Regions from separate parts of the Streptomyces sp. NPDC091371 genome, predicted to be linked through region 2. Evidence: riboswitches for the same ligand, from Rfam matches in the RefSeq annotation. Region 2 holds a riboswitch; the other holds the start of a gene.
What was found. Region 2 has a riboswitch for guanidine ahead of AB0O21_RS16605 (multidrug efflux SMR transporter). Riboswitches for the same ligand answer to the same signal wherever they lie in the genome.
Positions count from the first base shown of each region.

Region 1 (6,500 bases), on a different contig from region 2:
CCGTGGGCGACAACCCCCTGTCGGTGTTTAGCCCTCCGCGCGGCGGCTCAAGCGGAACCGTAGAGTTCTTCGAGCGCCTCGTCGAGCGCGACGAAATCCCGTGCGGGGATGTCCAGTTCGGACAGGTCGACCAGCCGCGGTTCCACCGTCTCCTCCAGTGCCCGCGCCCCGCGGATGCGGTCGAGGCGGAAAGCCCGCACGGCTGAACGCAGTCGGCACCAGCCGATGAGGTACCAGTGCTCGCCGTCGAGGAAGCCCAGGGGCTCGACGGCGCGGTCGGTGACCCCGCCCTGCCCGTCGGCGTAGCGCAGGCGCAGCAGCCGGCGGGTCGAGAGCGCCTCGCGCAGGACGTGCAGGACGTGCGGGGCGTGCAGGACCTCGGACGGTTCGGCGGGGTTCACGGCGACCCGTACCCGGCCGGCGAGCTCGCGCGCGGCCTGACGATCGCGCTGCGGCATGACGGCGAGCACCTTGTACAACGCCGAGCGGGCGTCCTCGGCGAACGGCGTCCCGGACAGCCGGTGCAGGGCGACGGCCAGGGCCGCCGCCTCGGCCGGTGTGATGGTCAGGGGCGGCAGGGTGTGGTCCTTGTCCACCACGTACCCGCCGCTGCGGCCCGGTTCGGCGTAGAGCGGCACACCGGACTGCTGCAGCGCGCTGAGGTCCCGCTCGATGGTGCGGGTGCTGACGCCGAAGCGCTCGGCGAGCCACCGGGCGCTGCGCGGCCGGGGCGAGACCGCGCGTAACTCCTCCACCAGGGCGTAAAGACGCTCGGTTCGGTTCACAGTCAAGGACCGTAGCCGATGCCCGATCCCCCCGGGGCGGTACGGAGGCGGATCCGGCCGGGTGGCCGGTGCTCCGGCCGGTGCAGGGCGCATCATCATTTAGGATTCAAGGCGGCCGCGGGGCTGCGGCCGGTCGCCGTGCGCGGCGACCGCGCACCGGTCGGGCCGGCCGGTCGCCGAGAGCGGCCCGGGTCAGGGCCGTGGTCCCGATGGGGGCCACATGACGCTGGTCATGAAGATCCCGGGGCACCGGGCACACCCGCCCACGAACAGAAGACCCCCAGGGAGAAGTGAGGTATGCCAGTGATCTGCGTCGGAGGCATGATCGGCATCGGCAAGACCAGTGTGGCCGAGCTGCTCGCCAAGGACCTGGGCAGCGAAGTCTTCTACGAGAGCGTGGACGACAATCCGATCCTCCCGCTCTTCTACACGGCGAGCCCCGAGGAGATCGAGGCGCGGCGCTACCCCTTCCTCCTCCAGCTCTACTTCCTGCAGACGCGGTTCGCCGCGATCAAGGAGGCGTACAAGCAGGGTCACAACGTCCTCGACCGGTCCATATACGAGGACTGGTACTTCGCGAAGGTCAACCACGACCTGGGGCGGATCAGCTCCCTCGAGATGCAGGTGTACGAGGGGTTGCTGGGCGAGATGATGCGCGAGATCGACGGCCTGCCGTACCGCAAGGCACCCGATCTCATGGTCTACCTCAAGGCGGACTTCGAGACCGTGCTGCACCGGATCGGGCTGCGGGGCCGCGATTTCGAACAGGACGAGAGCCTCGTCGCCTACTACCGGACCCTGTGGTCCGGCTACGACGACTGGGTGCACAAGCACTACTCGGCCAGCGAGGTCCTCGTCGTCGACATGAACCGCACCGATGTGGTCAACAACCCCGAGGACGCCGCCCGCGTGGCGCGCGAGGTCAGGGACGCCCTGGCGGCGGTCGGTCGCCCGGCCTGAGGCGGCGGGCGGCGGGTGAGGAAGGTCACCGCCGGGGAGGCCCCCGGCGGCCCGCTCCGTTGCTAGGTTGTCCGGCGGCCGGATTCCAGGCCCCGGACGAGATGCGCCGTACCCGGTTACGCACGACGACGCGCGAGGTGCTGCACGAGCAGCGCCGTCCGCTGTCCGCGCCCGGGCAGCGTCCTCGTCGAGCAAGATGGGCCGAACGCCATGACCGTGCCACTCACCCGCAGCCTGTACCGGACGACCGCACACGCCGCCGGGGGCCGTACCGGATCCGTCCGCACGGACGACGGGCGCCTGGACGTCCGCCTCGCCCCGCCGCGCAAGAAGGTGCCCGGCACCACCAACCCCGAGCAGCTGTTCGCGGCCGGCTTCGCCGCCTGCTTCACCTCCGCGCTCGCGGAGGTGGCCGCCGAGTTCGGTGCGGATGCCTCCGCCGCGCGCGTGGCCTGCGAAGTTCAGCTCGGCACCACGGACACGCCCGCCGGCTACGGCCTCGCGGTGGCCCTCACCGTCAGCCTGCCGGGGTGGCGTGCGGCGGACCTCCAGCCCCTGCTGCACCGGGCGGACGCGGTCTGCCCGTACTCGCAGGCAGTACGGGGCAACGTACCGGTGACCCTCCTGGCCGTGGACGACGCCGACACCGGCACCGGCCCCGATGACCAGGCCTGAGCCGGATCCGCAGCCGGCCGGCCCCGGCGTGGCGGTGCCCGAGCACGGCGCGTGGCTGCGGCGCGGCATCAGCCGCGACGGCGGCCCCTTGCGCGAGGACGGCGAAGTGGTGTGGCTGCAGACCGGGCCGTACTACGCCGACAGCCGCGGCTTCGCCGGTACGACGTCCTTCGACGGCTCCCGGGTCCGTTTCCACCACCTCACGGGCGAGCCCGGCGAAGACACCGGCACCTTCCGGTGGGAGGGCGCGAACCTCGTCGAGCGGGGCACCAACCCGGACGGCAGCACCTTCCTGGAGGTCTGGACCCCGCTGCCCGGCGCCGAGGGTGCCACCGGCTCCTGGACCGGTCCGGACCACCACGTGGTGCGTGTGGGCCGCCACGTCGTGCACGTCGATTCGAGTACGGGTACGTACTGGCGGCTGTGACCTCCGTCCGGACCGCGGCCGTGCCGAGCGGCGGGCGTCAGCTGTCGGGCTCGGCCGCCGCGATGGCGGCGAGGGCCGACCCCGGATCCCGTTCGACCTCGAGGTCACCCAGGGTGACCACCCCGACGAGCTCGCCGTCCTCGGTCTGCACGGGCAGGCGTCTCAGCGCATGGCGCCGCATGAGATCGGCGGCCTGCTGGACGTCGTCCCCGGGACCGACGGTGATCGGCTCAGAGCTGCAGATCGCCTGCACCGTCGTCTCCGCGGGGTCCCGGTTCTCGGCGATGGCCCGTATGACGAGGTCCCGGTCGGTCAGGATCCCGCGCAGCCTGCCCTCGTCGACGACCAGGACGTCCCCGATGTCCGCGTCCCGCATGACGCGGGCCGCTTCGGCCAGTGAGGTCAGTTTCTCGACGGTCACCGGCTTCTCGGTCATCACCTCGTGGACTCGCCGGGTCATGGTTCCTCCCGCTACTGGAAGCGGCTGCTACCCGGCGCCTACCCGGGCCGGGGACCCGTATGCGGACCACCTCGCCGGCCGGCGGCGGACACGCGCGGACGCTGGTCCGGGCGGGCGTTCTCGCGTGTGTCCGGCTCCGCGAGCCGGGGTCCTGGGGGTCTCCCGGGTGATGGTGGAGCGGGAGCCGGACGTCCGTGTGCGCCGATCCCCCAGCCCACCCATCGAAAGGTCGCCCCATGCAGTTCATCCTTCGCAAGGACCTCGGGCTGCTCGCCCTGCGCCTCGCGGCGGGCGGCGTGCTGATCGCGCACGGCACGCAGAAGCTCTTCGGCTGGTTCGGCGGGGGCGGCATCGAGGGAACGGCCGAGGCGATGGAGCACATGGGCTTCGTTCCGGGCAGGCCGAGCGCCCTCGCGGCCGGGCTCGGCGAGGCGGGCGGCGGTGCCCTGCTGGCGCTGGGGCTCGCCACCCCGGCCGCGGGCGCCGCGGCGGCCGGCGCCATGGCAGGGGCCGTCTCGGTCCACGCGCCCGCCGGGTTCTTCGCCCAGGGCGGCGGCTTCGAGTACCCGGCCTTCCTCGGCTCCGTCGCGGCCTGCCTCGGCGTCACCGGGCCGGGGCGCTTCTCGCTCGACCACATCAGCGGGCATAGGCTCGACCGTCCCGCGGTCATCGTGGTGGCCTTCGCGCTCAGCGCGGCCGCCGCCACCGTCGTCGTCAACCGGCGCATCGCCGCGATGGAGTCCCCGGCCGGAGCCGACGGGGACTGAACCGGCCGGGCCCTGCGCCCGGGAGGGCGGGCCGCCGGATCGCCGGCCCCCGTGCCCCGTGCCCCGTGTCCCGTGCCCCGGCCGCGCACGGCCGTTACGGTGTCGGAATGGAACAGCGGATCAGCCTCATCACCCTGGGGGTCTCGGACCTCGCCCGGGCCAAGAGCTTCTACGCGGCCCTCGGATGGCGTGGCACCGAGGTCGAGGAGACGGTCTTCCACCAGGCGGGAGGAATGGCCCTGGTCCTGTGGGACCGCCGGAAACTGGCCGCGGACTGCGGGCTGCCCGACGCCCCGCCGGCCGGGTTCGGGGGCATCGCCCTGGCCCACAACGTGCGTACGGACGCCGAGGTCGACAGCCTCCTCGGCGCCGCCGCGGAGGCCGGCGGCACGGTCACCCGGCCCGCCGCCGTCAACGCGATCGGCTTCTACTCGGGCGTCTTCACCGACCCCGACGGCCATGCCTGGGAGATCGCCCACAACCCCGGCTTCACGCTGGCCGGCGACGGCTCCCTGATCCTGCCCGACTTCGCCTCGCTCACGCCCGCGCCGCCGGACGCCGCGCAGCGCACGCCGGAGGCGTGAGGCGGGACCGAGCCGGAGCCGGGTGGGGCGCCCTTCCCGGCGCGGCGGGGCTCGGGCACCATGGTCCGGCACCGGAGTTCACCCCCGCGGAGTTGCCCCGCGGCCCCGTCTCACCGCGATCCGGAGGACCGTGTGCCGTCGCACGACCAGGCAAGGCGCGATGAGCTCTACCTCGACCCGTACCCGCTCTACGCCCGCGCCCGCCGGGCCGCAGGCCTGACGTACGTACCGGAGTTCGACGCGTGGCTGGTGGCCCGCGACCAGGACGTCCGGGAGGTGCTGGTGCGTGCCGAGGACTTCTCCTCCGCCGGGTCCCTGCTCCCCGACATCGCACTGTCGGACGCGGCGTTGGGCGTCCTGCCGCGCGGGTTCGCACCGCGCGAGACCGTCGTCACCTCGGACGGTGCGGAGCACCGGCGGCACCGGGGCGTGCTGAACCGCGGCCTGTCCGCCGCGCGCGTGGCCGCCTTGCTGCCGTACGCGCGGGAGTGCGCGAGCGAGCTGGTGGAGGGCATCGCGGCGGACGGATCCGCCGAGCTGATGGAGGCGTACGCCCGTCGGCTGCCGGGGCGGGTGGTCGGCCGGCTCATCGGCCTGGACCCGGCGGACGTGCCCGCGGCGGTGCACGGCGGATACCGGGCCGACGAGCTGCTGTTCAGGCCGCTGCCGCCGAAGGATCAGGCTGCGGCCGCCGAGGACGTGGTCGCGCTCCAGCACCTGCTGGACGGATACCTGCGTGATCGGCGCGCCTCGCCCCGGGACGACCTGTGCTCGGCCAGGGTGGCGGCCCTGGCGCCCGGTGACGCCGAGCTCACCCTCGACGAGCGCCACGAACTGGTGGCGAGCCTCCAGAACCTCCTGATCGCCGGGTTCCTCACCACCAGCGCGCTGATCGGCACCACGCTGCTGCATCTGCTGCGCGACCGGCCGCAGTGGGAGATGCTCTGCGCGGATCCGGCGCTGATACCCGCCGCGGTGGAGGAGGCGGCCCGCTACGACACCGCCGTCCAGGCCTTCCGCCGCACCACGACCCGGCCGGTGACACTGGCCGGCACCAAGCTCCCGGCCGGAGCGACCGTTCTGGTCGCCTACGGTTCGGCCAACCGGGACGAGGACCGGTACGAGCGGGCCGACCGGTTCGACATCAGCCGCCCCGAGGACCGGCGCCACCTCTCCTTCGGCCACGGCCCCCACGGCTGCCCCGGCTCTCAGCTGGCCCGCGAACAACTCCGCATCACCCTCGAAGTCTTCACCCGCCGCCTGCCGGGCCTGCGGCTGGACCCGGACGCACCCCCGCCGGCCATGCGCCCCACCTTGATCCACCGCTCGCCGCGGGCCCTGCACACGACCTGGTGAACGCGCGGCACCCGGCCGACGGCTCACCGGGTGACATGGACGTGGATGGTCTTTCCCCCCTGTTCGCCGTGGTGCCGGATCTCCACTTCGGTGGCGAGCCGGTTGACCAGGTGCCATCCCCATCCGCCCTCGCCCTTCTGATCGGGCCGCCTGGGCCGTGGCTCGGCACTACTGGAGTCCGTGACCTCGACGTCGACCCCCTCTGGCCGCAGGCGGAGGTCCAGCGCGCAGCCTCCGGACGTATGGCGGACCGCGTTGGTGACGAGTTCGCTGATCACCAGCAGGGCGACGTCCAGGGCGACGGGTCCGAAGGCGGGCCGGCCGGGCGCGGAGTACGCGAGGAACTCACGCGCCGCGCGGCGCGCGACTGCCGCCGAACCCGGACCGTCCAGGTCCAGGTGCAGGCGCAGGCGCAGGCGCAGGGTCGAGTGAACAGGCAGCATGGAATCGATCGTCCAAAAGCCGGCGTAACGCTTACCTCCATCC
Region 1 is NZ_JBFBFP010000004.1:70,323-76,822, forward strand. It holds gene AB0O21_RS07135 (WYL domain-containing protein) at 48-785, opposite strand; gene AB0O21_RS07140 (deoxynucleoside kinase) at 1,083-1,745, shown strand; guanidine-III (ykkC-III) riboswitch at 1,818-1,880, shown strand; gene AB0O21_RS07145 (Ohr family peroxiredoxin) at 1,956-2,420, shown strand; gene AB0O21_RS07150 (hypothetical protein) at 2,407-2,847, shown strand; gene AB0O21_RS07155 (CBS domain-containing protein) at 2,885-3,307, opposite strand; gene AB0O21_RS07160 (DoxX family membrane protein) at 3,544-4,074, shown strand; gene AB0O21_RS07165 (VOC family protein) at 4,182-4,658, shown strand; gene AB0O21_RS07170 (cytochrome P450) at 4,791-6,014, shown strand; gene AB0O21_RS07175 (ATP-binding protein) at 6,038-6,457, opposite strand.
Region 1: linked by a shared signal. The riboswitch ahead of AB0O21_RS07145 (Ohr family peroxiredoxin) and the one ahead of AB0O21_RS16605 (multidrug efflux SMR transporter) in region 2 are both predicted to bind guanidine.

Region 2 (6,500 bases):
CCTGGACCTCGCCGCCGGCGGCTGCGCGGACCTCCAGGCCATCCAGCTGAGCGCGCTGGAACTGTAAGCGCCGGGAACGACGTCTGGCAGGGTACGGGCGCACGGTGTCAAAGCCGCGCGCCCGTCCACGTATCCGTATCCGTATCCGAGTCCTTGGGGGACATCACATGAAGCTCCGCATAGCCGCCGTGGCCGTGGCTGCCGCCCTCACCATCCCCGCCCTCACCTCTTGTGACGCGATCTCCACGGCGATGGACTGCGCGAGCACGGCGGTCGCCATCACGGAAGGCGTGACCGACCTCTCCGAAGCGGTCTCCAACGCGGGCAACAGCCCCCAGGACGCCCAGAACGCGCTCAACCAGATCGACGCCAACCTCAAGAAGATCGGCGACCGGACGGACAACGCCGACCTGGGCAAGGCCATCGACTCGATGACCACGGCCGTCAAGAACGTCCGCACCGCCATCGAACAGGGCAACCCCACCCCGGACATCAAGCCGGTGGCCGACGCCGCCTCCGAGATCTCGAAGGTCTGCACCGCCGGATAATGAGGGCATGACCTCGACGCCTGCTCCCGCTCCCCGCCTGATCCTGGCCACCCGCAACGCGGGCAAGGTCGCCGAACTCCACGCCATCCTGTCCGACGCCGGCCTGCCGCACGAGCTGGTCGGCGCGGACGCGTACCCGGAGATCCCGGACGTCAAGGAAACCGGCGTCACCTTCGCCGAGAACGCCCTCCTCAAGGCCCACGCCCTCGCGAAGGCCACGGGCCTGCCCGCCATCGCCGACGACTCGGGCCTCTGCGTGGACGTCCTGCACGGCGCCCCGGGCATCTTCTCCGCCCGCTGGGCGGGCCGGCACGGCGACGACCGCGCCAACTTGGACCTCCTCCTGGCCCAGCTCGGCGACATCGCCGACGAGAACCGCGGCGCCCACTTCGCCTGCGCGGCGGCCCTGGCCCTCCCGGACGGCACGGAACGCGTCGTCGAAGGCCGCCTTTTGGGCACCCTCCGCCACACCCCGTCGGGCTCGGGCGGCTTCGGCTACGACCCGATCCTCCAGCCGCTGGGCGAGTCCCGGACCTGCGCGGAGCTGACGGCGGCGGAGAAGAACGCGATCTCCCACCGGGGGCAGGCGTTCCGGGCGCTGGTGCCGTTCGTTCGGGCCTTGGTGGGCTGAGGCCGTCGATATGCCGAAGGCCCCGTACGCAGATGCTGTGTACGGGGCCTTCGTGTCGGTGCGGTCGGAGGGACTCGAACCCTCAAGGGATTTCTCCCACAACTACCTAAAAGTTGCGTGTAGGCCAATTCCACCACGACCGCGACTAACCGGTCAATTCGGACATCGGTCCTGGCCGGCTGCGGTTAGTCTACGACTGCCGAGGTCCGGCGGGCGACATCATTGCGGCGACGACCTCCGCGGCACCAGGTGTCGGTCAGTGCATGGCAGTTGGGGCACAGGTAGCGGAGGTTTTCGCGCCGGTTGTCGAGCCAGTCTCCGCTGATGTGGTCGATGTGGAGGGTGATGGCACGCCCGAGCCATTCGCCGGGATTCCCGCAGTTCGAGCAGGCGCACGGAACGCCGACTTCCTGAAGTGCTCGGTGGAGCCGGGCGCGGTTGAGCCGGGCGGATCCATCAGGGAGAACGACGAGGGTGTCGGGTGCGACGGGTTTCGGCGTCACTGCCGTCGGGGCTGCCCAAGGGCGCCGTCTGAAGTGGCTGACGTCAAGTCCGAGTTGTGTGATGCATCGGCGCACCCGGCGGTGGTTGACGTCGTTCACTTCGAGCCCGAGGGTGCGCATGACGTCCGCGTATCCGGCCGCACCCGGGACGGCGGCGCGCAGCGCCTCCTCCGGAATGGCCGGCCGGGAATTGCGAAAGCGGGTGGTGTCGATGCCGTGCTCTTTCAGCATTCTCCCGAGAGCGGCGCGGGACCGGCCGTCGTCGGGCATGCCCAGGGCGCGAGCCGTACCGCGGATGCTGTCGGCGGATGCCGCAGCCGCTGCAAGTTCTGCCGGGGTGAAGGGAAGCTCGATCGCTTCTCGGCCCATGCCTGGGAAGTGGCTGACGTCGATGCCCGCCGCGGCCATTCGCCGGACGATGTGCGAAAGGGCGCCGGTGGTGGGACGTACGCCGAGCTGGACCGCCACTTCGCGCAGTGTGGTCGATGACGCGGCCGCCGCCGCTATGGCCTCGTCCGGGTACTTGCGCCATGGACTGCGTTTCGCGAAGTGACTGCTGTCGATGCCGTAGGAGGCGGCCTTCTCCTGGAGTGTGCGGCGTCGTCCGCCGTTCTCTTTCAGTCCGAGGCGCCGCATCAGGTCGGCCCAGCCTCTCGACTCTGCGATGGCTGCGGCCAGCGTGTCCCGCTCGTACGGGTCGACCATGCTTCCGCTCCCCCTATCGGCCGCACGTGCGGCCCTCGCACGGAGTAACGCACCGACAGTCGGACGGTTACGGGGGATTTCGTCCGATAAACGGAGCAGCCCGCACCGATTTACGGTGCGGGCCGCTCCGGCAGGAGAGGGTCAGATGCCCAGGTCCTTGATGATCTTGGCTACGTGGCCCGTCGCCTTCACGTTGTAGAAGGCGTGCTCCACCTTGCCTTCCTCGTCCACGACCACCGTGGACCGGATGACCCCGGTCACGGTCTTGCCGTACAGCTTCTTCTCGCCGAAGGCGCCGTAGGCCTCCAGGACGGCCTTCTCCGGGTCTCCGACCAGCGTGACCTTCAGGTGCTCCTTCTCGCGGAACTTCGCCAGCTTCTCCGGCTTGTCCGGCGACACGCCGATGACGTCGTAGCCGGCCGTGGCCAGTACGTCCAGGTTGTCCGTGAAGTCGCAGGCCTGCTTCGTGCAGCCGGGCGTCAGCGCGGCGGGGTAGAAGTACACGATCACCTTGCGGCCCTTGTGGTCGGCGAGCGAGACCTCGTTGCCGTCCGCGTCGGGCAGGGTGAAGGCGGGGGCGGTGTCGCCCGGCTGCAGTCGCTCGCTCATCTCGTCAGTCTCCTCGGGAGGGCACCAGCATCGTTATGCCACGAGACTAAGCTGACAGCCTGTTCACGTACGAACACGACCACGATCGCGACCACGATCACGACCCATGACGACGGAGGCAGCGCGGTGCCGGAAGCCAGGACCCCCGCACAGATCGAGGCGGACATCGTCCGCCGCCGCGAGCAGCTCGCCGAGACGCTCGACGAGATCGGTGTGCGGATGCACCCGAAGACGATCATCGGGGATGCGAAGGCCCGGCTGGTCGGGACCGTCGATCACGCCGCCGGGCGGGCCTTCGCCGCCGTGAACCGGTGCGTGACCGACCTGCAGGCCGGGCTGCGCCACGACGACGGTACGCCGCGCCCCGCGCGGATCGTGCCGGTCGCGCTGGTCGCGGTGGGCCTGGTCGGGCTGCTGGTGGTGTCGGCGCGCCGCAAGCGGTGACGACCCTCCGGAGTGCAGGGCCGTCGCGGACAGGTAAGTTCGAGGCGTGAGCGAGAACACCACCCACGACAAGCTGCCCATCCGCATGCTCCACGACCGCGTGCTCGTGAAGTCCGACCTGCCGGAGGGCGAGCGCCGCTCGGGCGGCGGCATTCTGATTCCGGCGACGGCCGCGGTCGGCAAGCGGCTGGCCTGGGCCGAGGTGGTCGCGGTCGGGCAGAACGTACGTAGCGTAGAGCCGGGCGACCGGGTGCTGTACGACCCCGAGGACCGGGCCGAGGTCGAGGTGCGCGGGGCGACGTACGTGCTGATGCGTGAGCGGGACCTGCACGCGGTGGCCGCGGAGCGGCTGGAGGGGGCCGAGGACTCCACCGGGTTGTACCTGTAGGACGTGGAAAAGGGCTGGTGGCGGAGGTCACCGGCCCTTTTCGCCGCCCTTTGCTACGGTGGAGGGGAACCCCGACGAGACGCGCCGTACCGGGTACGACAAGACGACGCACCCCGTATCGGTCGTTGTCTCGGAGGTGCCGTCATGGCATGGGTTCTTCTTCTCGTCGCCGGTCTGCTGGAAGTCGGCTGGTCGATCGGCATGAAGTTCACCGAAGGTTTCACCCGGCTGTGGCCCAGTGTGTTCACGGGTGCCGGGATCGTCGCGAGCATGGTGTTGCTGTCCTACGCCGCGAAGAGCCTGCCCATCGGTACCGCGTACGGGGTGTGGGTGGGCATCGGTGCCGCCGGTGCGGCCGTGCTCGGTATGGCGGTGCTGGGTGAGCCCGTCACCGCCGCCCGGATCTTCTTCATCTGTCTGCTGCTGGTCGCCGTGGTGGGGCTGAAGGCGACCTCGGGGCACTAGGTCATTCCAGGAAGGCTGACGGGGGGCGCAGGCCCGCCGCGCCGGCGTCCGCGCCCGCCCCCGCGTTGGTGCCCTGGGTGCCCGTGGTGGTGCCGGCCTGGTCGCCCTGGGTGGTGCCGCCGTTGGTCTGGCCTCCGTTGGTTTGACCGCCGTTGGTCTGGCCGCCGTTGTCCTGACCCCCGTTGGTCTGACCCCCGTTGGTCTGGCCGCCGTTGGTCTGGCCCCCGTTGGTCTGGCCGTTCGTCGGGTTCGGGCGCGTGGGCCGGTTCGGGCGGACGGGGCGGCTCGGGGTGACCTCGTCCTCCGGGGTTTCCTCCGGCGGGAACGGCTCGAAGCTGGGGGAGGGCGGGGGCTGGGCCGCGCCCGGCTGGAGTTCGAGGTCGAAGTCGACTGGGTCGGTGCCCTCCAGGGCGGTCTTCGTGTAGGCGGCCCAGATGCGGGCCGGGTAGCCGCCTCCGCCGATGCGGGGCTCGCCGAGGGCGCCGTAGAGGGACTGGAGGGTTCCGGTGTCCGGGTCCTGGCCCATCATCGCCACCACCGTGACCAGGTCCGGGGTGTAGGCGGCGAACCAGGCCGAGCGGTCCAGTTCGCCGGTGCCGGTCTTGCCGGCGGCCGGGTGGCCGGCGGCGAGGGCTGCCGTGCCGGTGCCGTTGTCCACGACGCTGACCAGCATGGAGGTCGTGGTGTCCGCGGCTTCGCGGGTGACCGCCTGGGTGGGCGAGCGGTCGGGGAGGCCGATGGTGTCGTCCTCCTTGGTGATCTTCTCCAGGAAGGTGTACGGGGTGCGGCGGCCGTGGTCCGCGAGGGTCGCGTACGCCTGGGTCATGTCGAGGACGCTGGCCTGCATGGTGCCCAGGGCCATGGCCGGGCCGGGGACGAAGTTCGGGGTGTTCTCGGGGATGCCGAGGTCGACGGCGGTCTGTTTGACCTTGACGGTGCCCACGTCCACGACCATCTGGGCGAAGACGGCGTTGACGGAGAGGTCGGTGGCGGTGTTGACGGTGATGTTGCCGTAGGAGATCTGGCCCTCGTTCTCGGGGGCGTAGGGGACCCGGGTGCCGACGACGCGGCGCTTGTTGTCGCCGTTGTAGATCGTGTTCGGGGTGATCCGGCGGCCGTCCTGGGTGCGGGAGTCGTTTTCGACGGCGGCCGCGAAGACGAACGGCTTGAAGGTGGAGGCGACCTGGTAGTCGTGGCGGGTCGCGTTGTTGACGTACTGCTTGGTGTAGTCGATGCCGCCGTACATGGCGACGACCTTGCCGGTGGCGGGGTCGATGGAGACGCCTCCGGCGCGCACGAGGCGGTCGGCCTTGCGGGCCTCCGGGTCGAGCTTGCTGTTCAGTTGGGCGTCCACCGCTTTGACGAAGTCGTTCTGGCGGCGCTTGTCGATGGTCGTGGTGATCCGGTAGCCGCCCTCGGCGAGGGTCTTCTCGTCGAGGATCTTGTGCTCGGTGATGTAGTCCTTGACGGCTTCGACGAGGTAGCCGCGCTGGCCGGACAGGCCGGCGGCGGGGCGGACCTTGCCGGGCTCGGGGAACTGGGTGGCCGCGCGCTCGGCGGCCGTCAGCCAGTTCTTCTTGACCATGCCGTCGAGTACGTAGTTCCAGCGGGCGAGGGCGCGGTCGCGGCTCTGCGGGTGGGAGACGACGTCGAAGGCGCTGGGGGAGTTGAGGAGGGTGGCGAGGTAGGCGCCCTCGGCGGTGGTGAGTTTGCCGACGTCCTTGCCGTAGTAGGCCTGGGAGGCGGCCTGGATGCCGTAGGCGTTGCGGCCGAAGTAGCTGGTGTTGAGGTAGCCCTCGAGGATGTAGTCCTTCGACTTCTCGCGACCGAGTTTGATCGCGATGAAGAACTCCTTGACCTTGCGTTTGATGGTCTGTTCCTGGCCCAGGTAGTAGTTCTTGACGTACTGCTGGGTGATGGTCGAGCCGGACTGGGTGCCCTTTCCGGTGGCCGTGTTCCAGGCGGCGCGGAGCATCGCCTTGGGGTCCACCGCCCGTTCGGAGTAGAAGTCCCGGTCCTCGGCGGCGAGTACGGCTTCCTGGACGGTCAGCGGGATCTGCGAGAGCGGCACGTTGACGCGGTTGACCTCGCCGTCGCGGGCGAGTTGGGAGCCGTCGGAGTAGAGGTAGACGTTGGACTGCGCGGTGGCGGCGGCGTTGGCCGGCGGGATGTCGACCAGCAGGTAGCCCGCGACGAGGGCGCCGCCG
Region 2 is NZ_JBFBFP010000012.1:171,508-178,007, reverse strand. It holds gene rph (ribonuclease PH) at 1-67, shown strand, start outside; gene AB0O21_RS16640 (hypothetical protein) at 168-548, shown strand; gene rdgB (RdgB/HAM1 family non-canonical purine NTP pyrophosphatase) at 556-1,179, shown strand; tRNA gene AB0O21_RS16630 (tRNA-Leu) at 1,239-1,322, opposite strand; gene AB0O21_RS16625 (HNH endonuclease) at 1,365-2,387, opposite strand; gene bcp (thioredoxin-dependent thiol peroxidase) at 2,529-2,996, opposite strand; gene AB0O21_RS16615 (DUF3618 domain-containing protein) at 3,123-3,440, shown strand; gene AB0O21_RS16610 (co-chaperone GroES) at 3,487-3,828, shown strand; guanidine-III (ykkC-III) riboswitch at 3,871-3,941, shown strand; gene AB0O21_RS16605 (multidrug efflux SMR transporter) at 3,973-4,293, shown strand; gene AB0O21_RS16600 (transglycosylase domain-containing protein) at 4,295-6,500, opposite strand, start outside.